Linked DNA regions of Pontiella desulfatans. The protein of the gene in region 2 interacts with the protein of the main gene of each other region in a pairwise test. Links are inferred from orthologs where the notes say so. Each region holds a gene or a part of one and is shown on either strand. Other genes may lie near its edges.

The links.
Region 1: the proteins of rlmB (region 2) and tsaE interact in binary tests that used the Escherichia coli proteins (3 or more experiments, as listed by UniProt). The link is inferred for Pontiella desulfatans from one-to-one orthologs.
Region 3: the proteins of rlmB (region 2) and E9954_RS21665 interact in binary tests that used the Escherichia coli proteins (3 or more experiments, as listed by UniProt). The link is inferred for Pontiella desulfatans from one-to-one orthologs.

The regions. Positions count from the first base shown.
Region 1 is NZ_CAAHFG010000001.1:966,223-973,576, reverse strand. The notes cover bases 1,394-4,222. They hold tsaE (tRNA (adenosine(37)-N6)-threonylcarbamoyltransferase complex ATPase subunit type 1 TsaE), read right to left. Parts: upstream 3,108-4,222; coding sequence 2,679-3,107; downstream 1,394-2,678. Other genes in these bases: E9954_RS03740 (hypothetical protein), read right to left, coding at 3,730-4,222; E9954_RS03745 (D-glycero-alpha-D-manno-heptose-1,7-bisphosphate 7-phosphatase), read right to left, coding at 3,098-3,634; tsaB (tRNA (adenosine(37)-N6)-threonylcarbamoyltransferase complex dimerization subunit type 1 TsaB), read right to left, coding at 2,044-2,682; E9954_RS03760 (hypothetical protein), read right to left, coding at 1,525-1,806; E9954_RS03765 (DMT family transporter), read left to right, coding at 1,394-1,547. Outside these bases: E9954_RS03770 (ferritin family protein), read left to right, coding at 141-617; more of E9954_RS03765, read left to right, coding at 627-1,393; more of E9954_RS03740, read right to left, coding at 4,223-5,433; E9954_RS03735 (PKD domain-containing protein), read right to left, coding at 5,816-7,354. UniProt on the Escherichia coli protein: Required for the formation of a threonylcarbamoyl group on adenosine at position 37 (t(6)A37) in tRNAs that read codons beginning with adenine.
Region 2 is NZ_CAAHFG010000001.1:1,651,142-1,658,426, reverse strand. The notes cover bases 1,510-4,269. They hold rlmB (23S rRNA (guanosine(2251)-2'-O)-methyltransferase RlmB), read left to right. Parts: upstream 1,510-2,462; coding sequence 2,463-3,077; downstream 3,078-4,269. Other genes in these bases: hrpA (ATP-dependent RNA helicase HrpA), read left to right, coding at 3,168-4,269; E9954_RS06180 (hypothetical protein), read left to right, coding at 1,773-2,363; E9954_RS06185 (hypothetical protein), read right to left, coding at 1,510-1,667. In the rest of the region: E9954_RS06200 (M48 family metallopeptidase), read left to right, coding at 1-103; E9954_RS06195 (shikimate kinase), read right to left, coding at 282-785; E9954_RS06190 (Dabb family protein), read right to left, coding at 912-1,202; more of E9954_RS06185, read right to left, coding at 1,308-1,509; more of hrpA, read left to right, coding at 4,270-7,100; E9954_RS06165 (HAD family hydrolase), read left to right, coding at 7,163-7,285. UniProt on the Escherichia coli protein: Specifically methylates the ribose of guanosine 2251 in 23S rRNA.
Region 3 is NZ_CAAHFG010000003.1:132,368-139,774, reverse strand. What follows is about bases 3,085-5,966. They hold E9954_RS21665 (NAD(P)H-hydrate dehydratase), read right to left. Parts: upstream 5,329-5,966; coding sequence 3,841-5,328; downstream 3,085-3,840. Other genes in these bases: E9954_RS21660 (pyridoxine 5'-phosphate synthase), read right to left, coding at 5,392-5,966; E9954_RS21670 (ATP-dependent 6-phosphofructokinase), read left to right, coding at 3,085-3,797. Outside these bases: E9954_RS21690 (hypothetical protein), read left to right, coding at 1-209; E9954_RS21685 (nucleotidyltransferase domain-containing protein), read right to left, coding at 489-878; E9954_RS21680 (nucleotidyltransferase substrate binding protein), read right to left, coding at 871-1,284; pheS (phenylalanine--tRNA ligase subunit alpha), read left to right, coding at 1,475-2,488; more of E9954_RS21670, read left to right, coding at 2,499-3,084; more of E9954_RS21660, read right to left, coding at 5,967-6,111; E9954_RS21655 (sensor domain-containing diguanylate cyclase), read right to left, coding at 6,251-7,407. UniProt on the Escherichia coli protein: Bifunctional enzyme that catalyzes the epimerization of the S- and R-forms of NAD(P)HX and the dehydration of the S-form of NAD(P)HX at the expense of ADP, which is converted to AMP.

The DNA.
Region 1 (7,354 bases), 680 kb from region 2 along the record:
ATGTCCACAAATACTAATCATCCTGCAACAAAGCGCAAGCTCCACAAACACCGACAAATGAGCGCGGATTAGTAGTCTTTTCAAAACCTAAAAGACTGCTCGACAGGCGGCCCTCCTGTTTGCAACGCTTGTATCCAGTTATGGAAAAAAACCGTCTAGATGAACTAATTGAAAAGAGCATCGCGCTCGAACTCAACGCCGCAGGGCTCTACAAGCTTTTCTCGGAAGCCTTGCCGGACGACGCCGATTTTTGGTGGAAGCTTCACTTGGAGGAAAAGAGCCATGCCTCGCTGATACGCGCGGCCAAGGAATCCTTCCTAAAGCGCGGAAAGTTCCCCTACGACATCGTGGCCGACTCCATCGACGAGTTGAAGAAATCCAATGCCAAGACCTTGGAAACGATTGAAAAATACAAGGCCGTCAAACCGACTCGCCAGGAGGCCTGCAAAGTGGCCATTGCACTGGAGAACGAGTCCGGCGAATGCCACTACATGAAGTTCATGGAAAAGGATGCCGAAACGGTGGTCGAAACGGTTTTCCAGCAGCTCAACCGCGGCGACAAGGATCATGAACGCCGGATTCGCGAACATCTCGATTCGCTTGCGATCGAATCCTAACGGAATTCGATGAGCAAACCCGGACTCCTCCGGCTCAATCTGTTGGCAATTTTTGCGTGCCTGCTTTGGTCGACGTCGTTCGTCACCTCAAAGCATGCACTCGACTTCCAGGAACCGCTCAATCTGGCCGGCCTACGCTTCGTGCTGGCGGGCCTGATCCAGATCCCGTTGTGCGGGAGCCTCGCCGCTCCCATCCGCATGCTCCGCAAGGAATTCACCACGGTCTTGCTGGTGAGCCTTTTTCACACGATCTTCCTCTACGGCACCTTCTTCATCGGCCTCAACTGGGTGCGCGGCGCGGAAGGAGCTATCATGATCGGGGTGGGTCCATTGGCCTCTGCATTGATGGCGCACCTGCTCATGCACGACGACAAAATGCAACGGCGCACCTTGGTCAGCATCGTGTTTGGCATGGTGGGCGTGGCACTGATCAGCCTGGCAACCAAGCCCTGGAGTCCGGTCGGGCTGAAGGAATTCTTCGGCTTGATGCTCCTGCTCAGCGGCGCGGTGGTCTCGGCCATCGGCAACATTGTGGTGGCCAAGCGCAAGGGCGGCCTGCACCCGATTGCCCTCAACAGTGCGCAGATGCTACTGGGAGGGATCGTGCTGCTGCTCATTGCGCTGCCCTTCGAAGGCCCCCCGCAAATGAACCAACCCGCATCGTTCTTCGGCGCATTGGCCTGGCTTTCCATCATCTCCGCCACGGCCTTCGCCATCTGGTTCCACTTGCTCAGCAAAATCAAGGTTTCCAAGCTAAACCTCTGGAAATTCCTAATCCCGCTCAGCGGCGCGGCCTTGAGCTGGTTGCTCCTTCCGGATGAATCGCCAACCCTGCCCAGCCTGATCGGCATGGCGTTCATCATCGCCGGCATCGTGATCGGGCAGGTTGAAGGAAAAAGGGTAAAGGCTAAGTCGACTCAGACCGCTTAATCTCATCCACATCCACCTTATCCTTAAGGCGATCAGTCGAAGATTTATTCAGCAGCAAATCCTCACGGCCGATCACCCGAATCCGCACATCCCCATACTTCGCAAAAATCGTATGCGCGGCGGCGTTGGCGTACTCAACTCCACTGATTTGATTCAGCAAGTCAATTTGGCACGGTGGAACACCGAACTGGATCACAGTACCCTCTTCGGAAAATAGCTCGTGCTTAAGTTGTTCCGCCGGGAAGCCGAAATAAAGCATGGCCCTTTTCAAGAGACGTCATATTTTTCTAACAGCCGTAAGAACTCGCAGAAGTCTAGCTGGATATTCATATATGAACTTTCCGGCTTCGAGACGCAATCTCTCCACCTCATCCAAGCGCTCTTCGGGAGTCGTGGCCTTGAAAAGAGGCCGCATGTCGTCGAATCCCTTCGATACGTTGACAATCATCTTTTGCATATGAACAGCCTAGGCAACAGGTGCCACCGTCTAAATAGATTATGCAGGGAAACGCGGGGCAATGAATACCGGCGGGTGCATGTAGAGCGGCTCAAAGGGTTCGGATTGGGTCCCGCGCTCCAACCGCCCGGCAACCAGTCCACCCAGCTTGCCCGCCGTCGGGAAAACAGGCACGGGTTTCTCCATCGTCCTAAAGCCGGCCAGCAGTTCCTCCAACCGGTCATGGTCGGGACTGACAACCAGTGCGTCTTCGGGCACGAAGGCGCGGAGTTCTTCAAGTTCCATCAACTTGAATTCCTTTACCAGCTCGGATCCGTCGAAGACCCCCGCCCAAACCTTGTTGCGGCGGGCATCGCCGACCACGGCGGTTTTGGGCGCCCCCACCTGCGCGGCCAAGGCCGCGCCGCTGTTCAGGGCATAGACCGGCTTCTTCAACGGAGCGGCCAGGGCGTTGACCACGGAGAAACCGATCCGCATGCCGGAAAAGGCACCCGGCCCGCGGCCCACCGCGAAGAGATCCACGCCATTCCAGTCGATTTCCATATCCGCCATGGCATCGAACAACTGCTGGCGGTTCTTGAAATTTTCCTCCCAGCTTTTTTCGGCGACAACCTTGCCGTCTTCCACCAGGGCAACACTCCCGAAGCGGGAACTGAGTTCAATGGCAAAAATCCTCATGCGTCGGTCTCCCTGAAAATGCGGAACGCACGGGTTCCGGTATGTTCGTCGGCCTTGATTTCAACATGCAGCAAATCGGGGGGCAGCAGACCTTCGGCGCGCTCCGCCCATTCGATGGCCGTAATGCCGTTGACGTCGAAATATTCCTCGAGCCCCAGGCCCAATGCTTCCTCCGGCCCCGATAGGCGGTAGAGATCGATGTGGTGCAACGGCAGGCGCCCTTCGTATTCGCCGATCAACGTATAGGTCGGACTGGTGATGGGTTCGTCGATGCCCAGCGCGGCGGCAAAGCCCTGGATGAAGCAGGTCTTTCCCGCGCCCAGGTCACCGTGCAGGGCAATCACCGTTCCGGGCCCGATCTCGCCGGCCAATTCGGCGGCCAATTCCCAGGTTTCCTCTGGACTGTTAGTTTCAACTATCCGCACGGCTTCAACTCCTTTTCTAAAATCGCGGCCACTTCATCCATGCTTTCGACATGGAACTCGGCCTTGGTTCCTTCATCCAACGGACACACCCGGATCGTTTTACAACCGGCAAGGCGCCCGGCCTCCACATCCTTCTCGCTGTCGCCAATCATCCACGACCGCAAAAGATCCAGCCCGTGTTTTTTCGCGGCATCGTGGAACATGCCGGCCTTGGGTTTGCGGCAGTGGCAGTTGTCGGAAGCAAAATGGGTGCACTGGAAAATGTCCAGCACATCGACCCCGTGGGCCCGCAGCTGCGCGCGCATGTTGCCATGGATTCCGGCCAGCTCCTCTTCGGAATAGAGCCCCTTGGCCACGCCCTGCTGGTTGGTGATGATGACGGCGGGGTATCCCTTGGCTGCGACCGTCCTGAGCGCTGCCACAAAGCCGGGCTGAAGATGGAAATCCTCCCACCTTTCGACATAACCGGGCCCCGGCGATTCGTTCACGATGCCGTCCCGGTCAAAGAATATGCATGGTTTGTCCATTGGTTTTTCCTTAAATGCGCGGCACAACGTACCGTTCCGCACCGGCCATTTAAAGGTTTATTTATTCCCCGGAACCGCGTCCCCTGTCGCAAGGATTATGAATCGGTACTGAAGGTGATTCCGAAACTAACCGGCGGGCTGGAAACCTCCATGCCATCGGCGTAGATGGCGATGGCGCGCACCTGGTTTGGGCCTTCGCCAACCATCAGTTCATCGAGCACCAGCTCCGCATCGGCATCATAGATCTGCTCATCGAGCACCCGTTCCCCGGAAACCAGCCGAATCTTTTGGGGCATTTGCTGGCCGCCAATCTGCACCTTGATTCCGTGTTCGTGCTTACCGAGCCGGGCAAGGTTTGGACGAATGGTCACCGACCGCCCCATTTTATTGACCATGATGGGCTTATCGAACGAGGCGTTGAATTCAACCATATGCTTGATGCGCGCCACGGCCCGCAGCTCGTGGTAGCCATCGGCGAGTCTCAGCAAGCGGATATGCACGGAATTATCCTCGGAAACTTCGCGGATCTCCTTCCCGTCCAGCAGGAAGGAGTAGAGAAACTGGGCATTCTGCACTTGGCACGCGGCATTGGCAAGGTAGGTGAAGTCGTTCTCAATGTTATCCGCCCCGAGAATGTTCACGGAAAGCGGCAGTGCATAGGGCTTGGCCATCGGATCACCGAGCAGGAGCGACTGCAACGGGCAGGCGATCGACTGGTAGAAGCTTTCGAGCATCGAACACCCCGCGGCATAATGTGCATAGAAACGCGCCGAAGGAAACTTGTTGGGGTTGGAATAGGGTTCCACCACCGCTCCGGCGGAACCGGTTGCCCCGGCCTCGATCCATGCCGTGAGCTTCGTCTGCGGCTTCTGGAATTCCGCGCTCCAACTGGTCAGGTGCTCCGCCATGGCGCCCGGCCAGAACGATTTGACCTGGGACGGATCCACCTTTTCCGCCCCCATCAGGATACCCATCACATTTTCGGCACCGGCCGGAAAGTTGGTGGTCACCGTTGCGGTGATCCCCCGGTTCTTCAGTTCGTTGACGGCGGGGTAGTATTGATATTCGCGGCATTTGGAACGGACATCGTCGGATACCACGAAGTTGATCCCGCTGCGCATGCCCCGGTGGTCGGAGCGTTGGCCGCGGACGAGGGAATCGATTACGGTCTGGACGTCGTTTCCATTTTCACCGGTATAGCCCAGCATCATGCTGGGGAGCGGCATGCGCTCCCCCAGCCCCCGTTGCAGCCAGGCGGCTTCCGGCGGAACCTTGGCATCCATCCCCAATCCCTTTTTCTGCATGCCAAGCGACATGGAGTTGAGGTTGAGCTTGATCCGCTGGTTCGGGCCCGCAAAGAGCTTCGAAAGGTATTTGCCCTCCTCCACCAGGCTCAATCCGGGCATCTTGTTGCGCATGAAGGTCATGCCGCCAACGGACATTTGCTTGCGGTCGTAGGAGTCGGTCTTGACGCGGATCGGGAAGTCGACGGAATAGACCCAGGCCAGGATTTGCTGGTCGATCCCCCGCTCCTTCGCCACGGCGTTGGCCGGGGCCCAGATCAGCTCCGTGAATTGCTCCGGCGTGATGGTGGCGCTGCCGCCATAGGCACTTTCCGGAATATCGAGATAGACGACATTGCGCCGTGGAACCTGCCGCGCCGCTAGGAACGAGTTGGCCACCTTCAGCGAATCCTGCGACTGCTGGTTCACCAGCAACAGCACCTCGTGCGGCATCTGCGCCCAAGCGAAGACGGAAAACATTATAGACAGAATGATTTGGTGACAGAATAATTTCATGACTGACATGACAACTCCCGGTTAAACAGGGACAAACTATGAAGACTTGCCCTTCGGATTTCAACCCACATGCGGAAAAAGAGAGGAACCACGAAAGACTTAGCGCGGCCTAGCCGCAACCAAACCTGAACAAATCTTATTGGCAACGAATGAATGTAAAGCAACGAATATTTCTACCTGCTTCTCGATTCGTTGCTTTACATTCATTCGTTGCTACTCCTTTTCCTATGAATCCGTTGCAGATTCCAAAATTCAAAACGTGCATAAAAAACAAGAAATGCGCGGATAGTCGTACGAAACGGTGCGTACGGATTTTGGACAGAATATTTACCGGCGGAACTGTTCTCGCTTTCGTGTATTTAGTGTATTTCGTGGTTTGCCCCTACTCTTTTATCTTCACATCCACCTTGTAGAAGCCGGACTGTTCGACGGCATGGACGGTATCGGTGTAGCTGTTTTGCGGGTGGTCGATGCCCGACTCCAGTACTGAATAAGCACCTGCGGGAACGGATGACCAGAGTACGCTGTAGGTGCGCCCCGTCACCGACACCCATTCCACCACGGTTCCGAAAGGAGCACTCCAAACGTGAGCGGCCTTGAACAGCGATGCCGCATTGGTCGGATTGGTTCCGGCAATGAATTCCTCGGCATTGCTCTGCCCGTCGCCATCAAAATCGTAGGCGGCGACGGCGGCCACCGCATCGGTGAAATATTCCGCCTCCCAGACATCCGGCAAACCATCCCCGTCCGTGTCGCCGTTCATGCCCGGCAACCGAACCGCCACCATATAATACCCGCACGACTGCACCGCATGCACCCTGTCCGTGTAGCTGTTGCCAGGATAAGGAATCCCCGCCTCCAGCAGCTGGAATCCACGATCCAAATCAGGCGTCCAAAGCACATCATAAACCCGATCCTCGACCGCCGTCCACCGCACCACGAATCCTTCAGCAATCCGCTCCACTGGCTCAACACTGAAACATGACGCCGCATTCGTCGGATCCATCCCCGCAATATATTCATCGAAGTTGCTGCTGCCGTCGCCATCCGAGTCGATGTCGGCCAGACAATTGGTTGGATGCCCGAAGTAGGCGGTTTCCCACAAATCCCAAACGCCATCCGCATCATCATCCAGCATGACGACATGCACGGTTTGAGTGATGGAGAATCCACCTGAATAATCATCGTTGAACGCTGTCAGCACTACGGGATACTTACCGAAAAACCGCCACTCGTTCGTTGCAGAATAGCCATCCGCAACCATATGGCCATTGCCGAAGTCCAGTTCGAATCCGGAAACCCTGCCTATGACAACGCTGGAACAGATAAGATTCGTATGGATGGTCGTTTCCGACGGAAGGCCAAGCAACTCCAACTGGATCGAGCCGGATAGTGTCGCGGCACCATTATTCTCGTCTACCCCCATGGACGGTGGATTGAGCCAAGGCTCCCCGTCAATATCCAATCCCGACGCATAGGCGGAACTGCCCATGCCTCGGCAGGGAGAACCGTTGGCAATGTGGGAAGAGGAAATCATCATTGGATTATTGGTGATATTTCCATCAACACCATGTTCCAGATCCGGCGAACAGGAATATGAAGCACCTGCATTGTGCAGGTTTTCCCCTTCGATCCCGGCTGTGTTATGCCAAACAATACAATTGGCCGTGGTTCCTTTTATCTTTCCGCCACCTCTGGCACCTGCTGAATTCCATGTAATCGTACAGTTATGAGCCGTTCCGAGGAACATTCCGCCACCTTCATTCCCCGCCTCGTTGCCAGCCAGTAAACAGTTGAAAAGATCCGACCTGTTCGCACCGCCGCCGTCACTGGTCGCTTTGTTGCCTATGAAAAGACAGTTGTGCGCAATCCCACCACTCAAAGCGCCGCCATGTCTGTCTGCCGTGTTTTCTTTCAGAAT
Region 2 (7,285 bases):
TTTAAAACACCACAATCACAGCCCTGCGTTCTATGAGCTGCTTGAAGCAACAATGCCCGACTGGAAAAAGCGGAAACACAAACTTGAACTCTCGTTGATATAGGAAAGCGACCGTTGCGAGGTGGCTTTCGGCGCTTCGGCTTTGCAGGGATGGAGCCAGCTCGCAGCGCCGGCCCTAACCCTCTGTGTCTCTGAGTCCTCTAACGCAGTGGGTGGTTAAAAATTCCTTTAGAATGCGAAGGCTAATGTTTTTCAACGTACTATTTGGTTAACGCCCGAATTTAGTGGCAGTCCAAGGCCCGGATCTCCGCCAGGAGGTCGCTCTGGCTCCTGCCGGCGCAATCGAGAATCGTATCGGCGTGCCTGAGGTAGAGCGGACGGCGCTCTTCATAGAGATCGTCGAGCGTCATGCCGGGTTTGATGATGACTCCCCGCTCGGAATAATCGCCGATGCGGCGCTTGATTTCCAGGAGCGGAACATCGAGGAAGATAATCTTGGCCATGGATTTGAGATGCTCCATCGCGCCGACGCAATAGACCGCGCTGCCGCCGGTGGCGATGACGCAGTTTTCGCAAACCACGGATTTGACCGTATCGCACTCCAGCGCCTGGTAGGCCTCCAGCCCATCGCGGTTCTGGAACGCCTGCATGCTTTCGCCGGCGCGCGCCTGCACGAGCAGGTCGGTATCGAGGAACCCCATGGAAAGCCACTTGGCCAGCTGAACGCCCACCGTGCTTTTCCCGCTCGCCGGCATCCCGATCAAAACAATGTTGCTCTTATCCACGAGGTAACCTCAGCCGATCAGGTTTAACAGAACTATTGATAACAGGACTATTTTTCTCCACCTGATTCATTGCAGTCCGAATAGTCTTGTTATCAATAGTCCTGTAAAATTCCCGCTGTATGGAAATTATACTTCGTAGTCTACGGCGTGGCGTTCGCAGACGAGCGGTTTAATGAACGCCCCGACCTTCAGGTGCGCCGGATGGTTGGCATAGGCCTTCAGGTCGTCCATCGAGGCAAACTCGGAATAGAGCACGATATCCTTCGACTGCTCACTGCCCAGCACGTCCAGCCCGACTTCAATGTCGATCAGCGTTGGCGCCACGCCCTTCAGCGCTTCCAGCTGGCGCTTCATCTCGAGCTTTTCAGCCTCGCCCACGCCCTCCTTGAACGTCCACATCACGATATGCTTAATCATCGTTTATCCCTTTCGTTGAATATGCGGGGAGTTTAAACACGCAGACACGAAGGCCACAACGCAGAAACGTCGCGCTCTTCGTGCCTTTGCGCTGGAACCGGATGGCTAATCGTCTTCGTAGAGTTCGTTGACGATGTCCCATGCCGTTGGATCATCGGTGCGCAGACGGCAAAGCAAGCCATAGTGATAGACCAGAAGCTGGAGATGCTTGCCCTTGAATTCATTGAAATTGGCGTTCTCGGAAAACCCCTCGGCCATCATTTCCTTGATCGTCATTTCATGGACCCGACCGATCTCGTGCTCCAGATCGTTGCGTCCCATCCGCAAGAAACCCGGTGTTTTGAGCAACAGCACCGGTTCATAGCTCATGCCTTCCAGCACCCTGGCGGTGGACTCGATCCGGTCCGCGGGAGCATCCGCTGGAAACTCCTCCAACACCTTCTGCCACATGCGTTCTGCTTTCATTGGCTTGCGCCTCCTTCCAACGCCGGAAGAGTAGCGCGAAAGCCCGAAACAGACAACCTTCTTCCTTGAATCGTTTGCCGGGCTATGCCCTTATTCTCGGCTCTTATGAATGATTCCCTGAAAGCGTATGTTGAGCAGTATGTCGAGTTGGAAACCGGCCTGCAGGAACTGGTGCTGATGCAATGCGCCTCGCTCTGCGCGCAATGCACGAGTGTTTGCTGCGATGCGGTCATCTGCCGGGAAGCCATCGAGAGCCCCTTCCTGAAACAGGTCCATCAACAAGCCGATCTGTTCGACGAACAGGAGGGATTTCTCACCCCAACGGGATGCCGGCTGAAAAAGGGCCGGCCGTCGGTCTGCTACGAATATTTTTGCGACAACCAGTTTTTTTACCAATCCGACGACCGGCACGCCGGAATCCTCCAGATTCTCGGTTCCCTTTTGTTCCACGCAACACGGAACGCCCAGGGGGAAACCCCGCTCCTGGAAATCATGCAGGAGGAGGAACTCGACCGGCTCGACTTCCAACGCCTGGAAGAGCAGATGAAGGAAAGTCTGCAGGCGCTGGAAACCATCCGTTCCTTCTACCGCAACGGAACCTTGCCGGAGCACTCCCGCATCGCGCTGAAGCGCATTCATATCCACACGGAATTCGACACCCCGGCTGAGTCTTCCGCCCATCATTACCCCGGCTAGACGCCCCCCCCCTCCGCGATGACTTTTTTTTAAAAAACCATATCGTGAAATCCTGGGGTTTGAACCATAGTTCAACCTTTCATCAATAGGATGTTTTTTATGGCTACACCGAACAACCCATTTCAAAAACGCGGATCCAACCATGGCCGGAGCGGCAACAAGGCCCGCTCCAACAAACATGCCGCCAGCAGCAAGGCAATGATCAAGGACGAGTCGGAGCTCGATGCCCTGCTCGCCGGCACGAAGGATCCGCTGGTTTTAATCCTGGACTGCATCCAGGATCCCCACAACCTGGGCGCCTGCCTGCGTTCGGCCAACGGCGCGGGGGTTGACGCGGTGATTATTCCGAAGGACAAGGCCGCACCGGTCACCGATGTTGCGATAAAGGTCAGTTGCGGAGGGGCAAGCCACACCCCGATATTCCGCATCACGAATCTCGCCCGCACCATGGACAACCTCAAAAAGCATGGCCTCTGGATTGCCGGAACCTCCGATCACCTCGGTACCCAAAACATCTACGAAACCGACCTCTCAGGGCCCTTGGCGCTGGTGATGGGATCGGAGGAAAAAGGGATGCGCCAACTGACGCGCGACAAATGCGACTACCTCCTATCGATCCCCATGGCCGGATTCGTGGAATGCCTCAACGTCTCCGTTGCCACCGGAGTCACCCTCTTCGAAATCGTTCGGCAGCGGAAAGCCGCCCAATCATAAGCGCCCCTCCCTAAAGCTTCGGGTCCCTTGTGTCTTTGCGGTCAAAAACCTTGATCTAGCCCGTCGGCTATGCCCTTATTTCCGGCTCCCATGAATCAGCCGGAAACGAAGGAATTATTGCAGAAGGTGAAGCGGTCGCTGGATGGCGTGCTGTTGCGCGACCGCGCCTACTTGAATTCGCTGATGCGGCGGGTGCGGCAGTGCATCCACGACGGCAAGCCGGCCGATAAGCTGGTTGCAAAGCTTCGGGATGCGCATGCCCAGGCGCTGGAGCGTGCGCAGAAACGGGCGGCGGTTCAGCTGAAGTGCGACTATCCCGACATCCTGCCGGTCTCCGGAAAAAAGAATGAAATCCTGACGCTGATCAAAGAGAACCAGGTCGTGATCGTCTGCGGCACGACGGGTTCGGGCAAGACGACCCAGCTGCCGAAGATTGTGTTGGAGGCCGGTTCGGGCAAGACCGGGCGCATCGGCGTTACCCAGCCGCGGCGACTCGCGGCAACGGGCATGGCGCGGCGCGTGGCGGAGGAGATGGACTCGGACTATGGCAAGGGCGTCGGCTGCCAGGTGCGGTTCGACGATTCAACCTGCGACGAGACGGTCATTAAGTTCATGACCGACGGCATCCTGCTGGCGGAAACCCAGCGCGACCGGCATCTGCAGCAATACGACTGCCTGATCATCGACGAGGCGCACGAGCGCAGCCTGAATATCGATTTCCTGCTCGGCTACCTTAAAAACCTGCTGGACGTCCGGCCGGATCTAAAGGTGGTCATCAGCTCGGCGACGCTCGATGCCGAAAGCTTTTCAGGTTTTTTCAACGACGCACCGGTGATTGAAGTCGAGGGCCGCACCTATCCGGTTGAGGATTTTTTCCTGCCGGGCGGCAAGGACGAGGAACTTTCGAACCATATTCTGCGGGCCATGCGCTGGATCTCGGATGTCGACGACCAAGGAGACGTGTTGATTTTCCTGCCGGGCGAACGCGAAATCCGCGATGCCACCAAAAAGCTGGAAGGCCAGCACTGGAAAAACACGGAGGTGCTTCCCCTGTTCGGGCGCCTGAGCATGGGCGAGCAGCAGCGCGTCTTCAAGGTTGGCGGAAGGCGGCGCATCATCCTGGCGACCAATGTGGCCGAAACCTCGATCACGATTCCGGGCATCCACTATGTCATCGACTCCGGCCTCGTGCGTCTGAGCCGCTACAACCCGCGCACGCAGGTGCAGGGCTTGCAGATCGAGCAGGTTTCGCAGGCGAGCGCCCGGCAACGGCGCGGACGATGCGGCCGCGTGACCGACGGCATCTGCATCTACCTGTATGACAAGGATACGCTCGAAAACAGCGCGCAATATACCGACCCCGAAATACGGCGCTCTTCGCTCGCGGGCGTCATCCTGCAAATGGACATGCTCGGCCTGCCCCCGATCGACCGCTTTCCGCTGATCGATCCTCCGAGTTCGACGCTCGTGAACGAGGGCTATAAAACGTTGCGCGATATCGGGGCGATCGATGACGGACGCAAGCTGACCCAATTGGGCCGGGACATTGCGAAATTCCCCACCGACCCGCATCTTGCGCGCATGCTGGTGCAGGCGATCGACGAAGGCGCCCTGACCGAGATCCTGATCCTTGTCGCCTTTCTTTCGATCCAGGATGTACGCGAACGTCCAACCGAAAAGGCCGATGCCGCCGACCTGGCCCATGCCCAATGGAAAGATCCGAAGTCCGACTTCATCACCATCCTCAACCTGTGGAACGCCATCGAGGACGAGCGCGGCGGAGGTGGGTCGCACGGCAGGCTGCGACGGTTCTGCAAAAAAAACTTCGTCAACTATCGCCGCGTCATGGAATGGCGCAACCTCTGGCAGGACCTGCGCGAGCAAGCCCGCGAAACGCTAAACTCTAAATCCGAAGCCCGAAACAAAGCCCAAAACTCCAAATCGAAAAGCTTACAACATTCGAATTCTGAACATTCGAAAATTGTTTCGGCTTTCGATATGAGTCCTTCTAATTTAGAGCAGTATGCTTCGATCCACCGCAGCCTGCTGGCGGGGTTACCGGCCAACATTGGTCTCAAGGGCGAAGAGCGCGAGTTTTGCGCCGCGCGCAACCGTAAGTTTTTCATCTTTCCGGGGTCCGGGCTGTTCAAAAAGCCGCCGGATTGGGTGATGACCTTTTCGCTGGTGGAAACCACCAAGCTTTACGCGCGTACCGTGGCCGAAATCCAGCCGGAATGGGTGGAGGCGGTCGCTCCGCACCTTTGCAAGGCCGTCTATGGCAATCCGGCGTGGGATCCCGACAAGGGGTTTGTCTATGCCAAGGAATCGGTCATCTCCGGCGGCCTCACCCTTCGCTCCGGAAAGAACGTCCACTTCGGAACGGTCAATCCCGAAGAAGCACGCAAAATATTTATCCGCGAAGGCATGGTGCCGGCCAACCTGAACACGCGCGGGGGGTGGTTCAAGCTACACCGGCAGATGCTCGACGACATCCAGGCATTGGAGGAACGCATCCGCCGCCCCGGCGCCCTGCTCGACCACGATGCCATCTACGACCATTTCGACCGGGTATTGCCGAACGACGTCCATTCGGTCAAAACGCTGGAACAATGGATCCGGAAATCAAAGGCGCGCATTGCGATGCGGTTGAAGGATGCCACGTATCCGCAATCGGAACCGATTCACCCGGAGGACTATCCCGACCATCTCACCTTCCACGGGGAAGATTTCCACCTGATCTACACCTTCGATCCCGGCGAAGAGCTCGACGGTATCGCCCTGGTCTGCCCGACCGACAAACTCGCCTTCCTACCCGACTGGGCGCCGGACTGGCTCGTCCCGGGCTGGCTGGAGGAAAAGACCAACCGCCTGCTGCGGACCCTTCCGAAAAACCTGCGCACCTCCATTGCACCCATCGACCAGACGGCCAAACGCTTCAAGCACACTTGCGCAAGTGTGCTTGAGCGCCCCTTGCTGGATGCCATTTCGGCGTGGCTGCAACAGGAGTTTAAGCTGCCGGTGGATGCCTCGGACTTCGATGAATCAGTCCTGCCGGAATGCCTGCGCATGAAGGTGATCGAAACAAGGAACGATGAAATTGTCCGGGTGCACACCTCGATTTCCGAGGAGCATCGGTTGCATGTTCATCGCAGTGGCGCGGAGAGCGCTTTTGCCAAGTGGACGTTGCCCCTGGGTCGGGTTTGGCCGGGCGGGGAGCTTCCGGAATTCATCACGAGCGACGACAGCCAGAAGACCCGCGGCCATCCCGCGCTGACCGCCGAAGCCGGAGGCGTTGGGCGCAGCGTGTTCCTGAGCCAGACGGATGCGGAATATTCGCACAGGGCGGGTTTGGCGGCACTTTTCCGGTTGCAGCAAAAAGACCAGGTCAGGTATGTGGAAAAGCGGCCTCCGCTCACCCCAATGCTCCAATTGACCCTTTCGTCCATCGATAGCGATTTTCTTGGCGACCTGATGGATGCTTCGATCGTCGAGGCACTGACCAATGATTCGAGGTTGGGGATCCGCAATGGCGAAAGCTTTAACGAACGGGCGGCGCACGCCCGAACCATCCTTTACGAAACCGTCGACGAGAACGCCGGTCTACTGACCCAAATGGCGGAGCAGCGGGAGGAGATCGTCGCGGCGACTTCCAACCTGAGTGCCGATTTCGACACGCTTCACGACCTGGAGATGCAGCTGGCGTTCCTGTTCCGCCCTGGCTTCCTCCGGACGTTGGATGTATTCGGCCGCTACCCGCGCTATTTAAAGGCCATGCAGGTGCGCATCCAGCGCATCCGCAACAATCCGCAGGCCGATGCCCGTAAATTGCTGGAAATCGCCCCCTTCCAGAACCGACTCAACGAAAGGCTGCTTGAAAGCGATGATATTGCCGGTGCCCACGGGCTCCTCGAATTCGCCATGATGCTGGAGGAATTCCGCGTCAACCGCTTTGCTCCCGAAATCAAGACGCCCCTCAAGGTTTCGACACAACGACTGGAAGAAGCATGGCAAAACATCCAATAAATTTGACAAGCCGCGAATGAGACACGAAAGTACGGCGCTTTACCTAAGACAGGGGATGGAGAATGCTTGCTGCAGTAGTATTTGATTTTGACGGCATCATCGTGGATAGCGAACCGATGCATTTCCGCGCGTTCAACGAAGTTCTTAAACCGCTGGGGATCGAAATCCTGTGGGATGACTATTGC
Region 3 (7,407 bases), on a different replicon or contig from region 2:
TTTCTTCAGAAGCTCTTCTTTCTGCCGTAAAAGAAACTCTAGCTGGGGAAATAAATGAGGAGACCTTGGCGACACTAAAGGAAGCGCTTGATGAGAAGAATGTATCTGTTTCCGTTTCCTCAGTTGTGGCCGTAAAAACGGATGACGAACTTGCGGAGAACTCGGAGGTCGCCCGTGACTACTTCGGCTATAGGATTTTCAAGGAATAATAAGGAGTATTGATTGTGAGGAACCACACCGAGCTCCTGCCTCGAACGGTTGACGAAGGTGTCGCCGTGACGATGCTAAGGTCATCGGCCAAACAGAGAATTAAAACCGACGTCTTCGCCTACGACAAGCTTCTGCTTTGTCTTGGCGAATGACACCGTGGCGGCGGATTCCGATCCGCCGCAACCGTACGCGCTGGAACAGAGGAACGGAATCCACCGCCACGGCTTCTCTATTCCGGACGGAACTGCTAAAGGAGCACTTCAAATGACGATACAGGATTATAGTTCCCGCCCTTTACGAAGGTCACGCACATGCGTTTCTACATCCTCTATATCTGCGCGGGAACCGATAAAGGGATTGTCGGCTTTGTAGACCGTTATTCCAACACGGTCGATATGGTCAATGAGCTCTGTGCTTTTAATCGTCTCGTATTGGAGAACATCGAACTTGTAAGGCATGAAAGTCTCTTCGTTGAGAAGGTAGGAAATACGGGTGACCCCTTCAAACGTCAGCTCTGTCCCCTTTAGCGCCAAATCGACATCGCTCCCATTTTGGTGCGTCCCTTTTGCCCGACTACCGAAGACAACGGCTTGCTTGACCTCCGGGCACCGACCCAGCATTTCCCGGATGGCTTTCAAATCGTTTTCGCTGAGTCCGAGGTCATGCATCGTTAAGCTTCTTGAAGGTTTCATGAAGGTCGCGGATGATGGGGATGTATTTCCCTTCGATCAGTTTTTCGACTTTCTCCGCCGTTTCTTCATCATAGGTGTGTGCCGTCAGGTTACGGTCTTTGAGCAATTCCATCCATGCGTGCCCTTCCTGAAGCAAGCCGCTCTCAAAACCCTGCTTAATCGCTGCCCGGGGCGATTTGACGTCTGAAAAACCCTCCGCCTCGAAATAGTCCTTCATCATTTTCCAAGATAGCTCGAAGGTGGTTTCGAAAAACTGAATCATCCCCGCTCTTTGGTAGATGTCGGGAGACCGAACAGCCAATGCCCCTTCAAGTAGCTTCAGCGATTTTTCAAAGTTTTGAAACCGCTGCTTCCAACGAATATCCAAGTCGTCATCCATCATAGGCCCCTCCGATCAATCGGCCTATATGCATCCAAGCTTTTTTGCGCGGAGAATACAATCTCAAGCCGCCCCGAATTGCTCCAAATATGTTTAATCAACCGAAAGAAACCGCAAAAAAGCAATTGCCAAAATCCCCCCGGCAAGGATGATAGGACGCTGTTTTTCCAATTCATGGAACCGGGGAAAAAATATGACGCTACAAGACTTGATCGATATGAAGGCAGCGGCGCTGGAAAAAGCGCGAAATGCCGAAAACGCGGAGGCGCTCGAGGGCGTTCGCATTGAATACCTCGCCCGCAAGGGGCTGCTTCCAAAGGTGATGCAGGAACTCAAAAATGTTTCGCCGGAAGAAAAACCGATGTTCGGCAAGACCGTCAATGATTTCAAGAACGAGCTGGCGGAGCGGATCAAGACCAAGCAGGCGGAATTCGCCGCCAGCGGCACGTCCGCAGGGGCGGGCTTCGACCTGACCCAGCCCGGCCAGTGGCAGGGACTCGGCACCCGCCACCCGATCACGCAGATCACCGACCGCATCACCCGGATTTTCCAGACCCTCGGCTTCACCGTGGCCGACGGCCCGGACATTGAAACCGTCTGGAACAACTTCGATGCGCTCAACACCCCCGCCGACCATCCCTCGCGCGACGAGCAGGACACCTTCTATTTGAACAACGGCGACCTGATGCGCTGCCACACCTCGCCGGTGCAGGTGCGCTATATGATGGAGCACAAGCCGCCGGTACGGATCATTTCCCCCGGCCGCTGCTACCGCCGCGATACGCCGGACGCCACCCACAGCGCAAACTTCCACCAGGTGGAGGGCCTTTATGTGGACGAGAATGTTTCGCTGGCCGATCTCAAGGGCACGCTTTCCTACTTCGCCCGCGAGCTCATGGGGCCGAACGTGAAGATCCGCTTCCGCCCGCACTTCTTTCCGTTCACGGAACCGAGCGTCGAAGTCGACTTCACCTGCCACGTCTGCAACGGCAAGGGCTGCCGCGTCTGCAAGAACAGCGGATGGATCGAGATCCTCGGCGCGGGCATGGTCGACCCCAACGTCTTCCAGTCGGTGGGCTACGACAGCTCGAAAGTCACCGGCTTCGCATTCGGCATGGGCATCGAACGCATCACCATGATTTTGTATGGCATTCACGACATCCGGAACCTGTACGAAAACGATGTCCGGTTCCTTTCACAATTCTAGGAGAAGATCGATGGAAAACCTAAAGATCCACCGCGCGGAAACCCTGGGCGAAACCACGTTCGATTCGCCCCTTATCGATAAGCTGGTTCGCTTCTACGACGGAGAGGCCGTGGCATGCCACGACCGCACCAAGGAGCTTTCCAAACTCGAAAAAATCGAGGACATCGAATATTTCGAATTGGCCGGTCCGCGCAAGAAGGTTTTCTTCAACCCGAAGGATGTCACCGTCGGCATCGTCACCTGCGGCGGCCTCTGCCCGGGACTCAACGACGTGATCCGCGCCCTGACCTTCTGCAGCCTGGAAAGCTATGGCGTGAAACGCGTGCTGGGGTTCAAGTATGGCTACGAAGGTCTCGTGGCGAAGTACTACCACTATCCCGTCGAGCTAACCACCGACAACACCGACGAGATCCACGAAAAGGGCGGCACCATGCTCAAGTCGTCGCGTGGCCGGCAGGACGACGACGAAATCATCAACACGCTGATCCATTACGGTGTCGACATCCTCTTCACCATCGGCGGCGACGGAACCCAGCGCGGCTCGCGCGACATCGTCAACAAGCTCAAGGAACGCAACATTCCAATTTCCGTCGTCGGCATTCCCAAAACGATCGACAACGACATCAGCCTGATCCAGCGCTCGTTCGGCTTCGAAACCGCCGTTGAAGCCACCTGGGACATCATCACCAACGCCCACAACGAAGCGCGCGCCTACCGCAACGGCGTCGGTCTCGTTAAACTGATGGGCCGCGAATCGGGCTGGATCGCCGCATCGGCCGCACTGGCCAACAGCGCCGTCAACTTTTGCCTCGTCCCGGAAGTGGAGTTCGACCTCCACGGCCCCAAGGGCTTCCTGGAAGTCCTGGAAAAACGCCTGCGGCGCAAGGAGCATGCCGTGGTCGTCGTGGCAGAAGGCGCCGGCCAACACCTGTTCGACAAAGCCAAGGACGCCACCGACAAGTCCGGCAACAAACGCCTTCAGGACATCGGCGATTTGATGAATGAGGAAATCCATGCCCACTTCAAAAAGAAGGGCCTGGAGGTCAACGTCAAATATTTCGATCCGAGCTACAACATCCGCAGCCGCCGCGCCAACGCGAACGACTCCATGTATTGCCTGCGCCTCGGCAACAACGCCGTGCACGCGGCCATGGCCGGCTGCACCAACATGATTGTTGGCCTGCACCACGATCGCCTCGTGCACCTGCCCATCGAAATGATCGGCGCCCGAAAAACCATCGACCCGCAAAGCTGGTTCTGGCAAACCGTCATCCAGGCCACCCACCAACCGCACAGCATGGTGAATTGAGGCGTGAGATAACTTCCTCTCACGGCTCAATCGTCACGAATCACTATCTGCAACTAATATCCCGGAAAGCATCGGGGATTTTTTCGATGAGGTCGGTGGCGATGAGGGAGGCCTGCGCCTTTTCGGCGGCGGCGAGGTCGCCCGCACGGCCATGGAGCCACACCCCGGCGCATGCGGCTTCGAACGGTGCGATCCCCTGGGCAACGAGTCCTGCAATGATTCCGGCGAGAACATCGCCGGAACCACCGGCAGCCATGCCGGGATTGCCGGTTAGGTTGATTGCAATTGGCTGGCCGGGGGTTGCAACGAGCGTCCCCGCCCCTTTGAGCACAATGGTTGCGCCGAGCTTGTCGGCGGCCATCCGGGCCATGCCGAAACGGTCTTCCTGAACATCGTCCACCTTCAGGCCAAACAGCGCGGCGAACTCGCCGGGGTGCGGCGTGAGGACGACGGGACACTTGGCACTCTTGATGGAATCGACATGATCGGCGAGCACGGTGATGGCATCGGCATCGAGTACGACCGGAACCGCGGAATCCTCCAGCAGGTGCAACACTTGTTCCCGCGTGGTTGCGGAGCGCCCCATGCCGCAACCGGCCATGATGGCCGTCCATTTGCCTTCGGGCATGCTCGAATGCACCATCACCTCGGGAATGGCGGGAGCGACCAGCGCATGGATGGCTTCGGGCACAAAGGCCGAGACGAGTCCGGCGCCGGAGCGGGTGGCGGCCCGGCTGGCCATGGCAATGGCTCCGCTGTAGCCTTTTGATCCCCCGATGCAAAGCACGTGGCCGAATGCCCCCTTGTGCGCATCGCGCGGGCGGCGCGGAAACAGCGGGGAGAGGTCGGAGGGATGGATGAATTCCAGATCGGCATCGCCAACCGCCTCATCGATGAAGGCGGGTGGAATGCCGATATCGACCACTTCAACCTGGCCGACCATGTCGATGTTTTCGGGTTCGGCCAGCCCGATCTTGGGGAGTCCCATCGTGACGGTCAGGTCGGCCCGTATGGCCATGGCGGACGGAATGTCGATGGCAACGACCAAGGCGCGGTCGGCCTGGGCATCGATGAATTGAACGGCATCGGCAATGACGCCGCGCGGATCCCCGGCGGCGCCGGTTCCCAGCAGTCCATCCACGATGATTTCGGCGTCGATGCCGCTTTCGGCCACATAGGTCCAATGCTCGGACGTATCGAGCACCTCGAACGGGACGCCCGCCTTTTTCATCTTCTTGAAATGGATCAGTGCATCGCCCTTGATTTTGCTTTCGGGCGCGGCCAGCCAGCATTCGACCGGCCATCCGTCCTCGTGCAAGCAACAGGCGGCAACAAAGGCATCGCCGCCGTTGTTGCCGGCGCCGGCAACAAACAGGACGGGCGAATCGGTAAGCTGATGGTTGGATGCCAGCGTACGGATGGCATCGGCCAATCCTTCACCGGCCGTGAACATCAGCTCTTCGCCGGGAATACCGGATTCGATGGTTCGGCGGTCGAGCTCCCGCATTTCTTCTGGCGTGATGAGTTTCATGAGAAAACGTGAAAAGTGAAACGTGAGGCGTGGTTAAATGGATCACGCCTCAATCGTCACTTGTCATCCATTGTATTCGAGCATGCCGATGAGCATTTCCTTGATGGAGGTCTCCAGGCCGTGGAAAACGGAGCGGCAAATGATGCTGTGCCCGATATTGAGCGTGTCGAGGTGCGGAACACACAGGATGCCGCCCAGGTTTTCGATGTTGATTCCGTGTCCGGCATTCACCTTCAGCCCGAGTTCATGGGCATAGTCCGCGCCGCGGATCAACTGCTCGAGTAGAACGGGGCGGTCGTTGGGCTCGGCATCGCAATAGGCGCCGGTGTGCAGCTCGACCGTGGGGGCGCCGAGATCCTTGCAGGCGGCCAGGGTAATTTCATCGGCATCGACAAACATGCTGACTTCGATCCCGGCTTCGGTCAGGCACTGCACGGTTTCCTTGAGATGGTTGAAATGGCCGATGACATCCAGACCGCCCTCGGTGGTCAGCTCCTGGCGCTTTTCGGGGACGAGGCAGACTTCGGCCGGCCGGACGCTTAGGGCAATTTCGACAATGGATTCAACATTGGCCATTTCGAGGTTGAGCGGAAGGGGCTGAAGCTCTTTCAGGCGATAGATGTCGTCGTCCTGGATATGGCGGCGGTCTTCCCGGAGATGGGCGGTGATGCCGTGGGCACCGGCCCGGGCACACAGGATGGCCGCATCCAGCGGATCGGGATATACGGTGCCACGCGCCTGGCGCAATGTGGCCACATGGTCGATGTTCACACCTAGTTTCATATCTTCTCTCCTCTGGATTGAAATTAAGAATTAAGATTTCAGAATGAAGAATGGTTTCCCGTCGAATTCTCCGCGCCCTTCACCGGGAAGCGTCGCAGACCCAAAATTCTACATTCTTAAATCTACATTCCTAATTCCACTACGCCTGCACCGATTTGATGTTCTTCATCGGTTTGGGTGGCATCCTATCATGTATTTCGGGATCGTAAACCGCATAAGCGCGGATATCGTTGATTCGGCTATGGTCGAGCACCTTCTGCCCGGCCGTGTACAGATGGTGCAGGTTGCGGCCATGCTCCGGATAGGTTGCCACGCCGAGCGTGATGGTGGTTTTGAGCTTTTTCCTGCCGGAAACGAATTCGCCCTGCTGCACCAGCGTGCTGATGCGCTTGCCGATGATCTCGGCCTCCGCCATGGAACACTGCGCAAGGACAAGGAAGGCGTATTTTTCGTGCCGTCCGATCAGGTCGTCGGCACGAAGGTATTGCTGCAGCAACCTACTGACCCCCGCCATGACATCGTCGGCAGCCTCCGCGCCATGGATACGTGCAACATGGTCCATGTTGTTGACACCCATGCAGAAGAGGGCCGCAGGCTGCTTCTTGCGGCGCAGCTCGCTCATCATGCGCTGCATGTAGGCCGAAATGGCGGAGGGTTTCAGTACGCCGGTCAACTCGTCGAGCATCAGGTTCTTGCGCCGCTCCTTCCACCCCTTGGAATCCTTTTTGTCGTCCTCTTCGCCCTCTCCCCCGGATTCGGCAGGCTCTTCAACCTCTTCGACAGCGGGTTCTTCGAGCTCCTCATCGGCATCCTCGATTTCGGGCATGACGATCGGGGCTTCGGCGGAGGACATCCGCAACCCTTCGAGGGCGGCATCAATCAAGTCCTTGCCGGCCAGGCCATGGCCGGGATAGGAGGCGATGCCTGAGCGAAGGCCGGCGAGTTCGAGTTCGGGGCAATCCGCGGCCACGTAGGCGGTGATGCGGGTCAGGATGGCCATGGCATCCTCGGGTTCGGATTCGGCGAGCAGCACGGCGGTTTGGTCGTCGTAGACACAGGTGATGTCGCCGCGACGGGCGGCATGGCGGATGCTACCGACGATCGGCGCATCCATGCGAACGGGCACCTCGGGATTGGACGTCCGGATGAGCGCGAGGGAAAACGATGTGCCGCGGCGCGCACACCCGGCGAGGTAGCGTGCAAGCTGTACGCGCAGGATGTCCTCGGGCTGGGCGCCCATGTCCTCGGGCTGGGTGTTCTCCGCCATCTGCACGATGTTCTGAAAGCGGTAGTAGC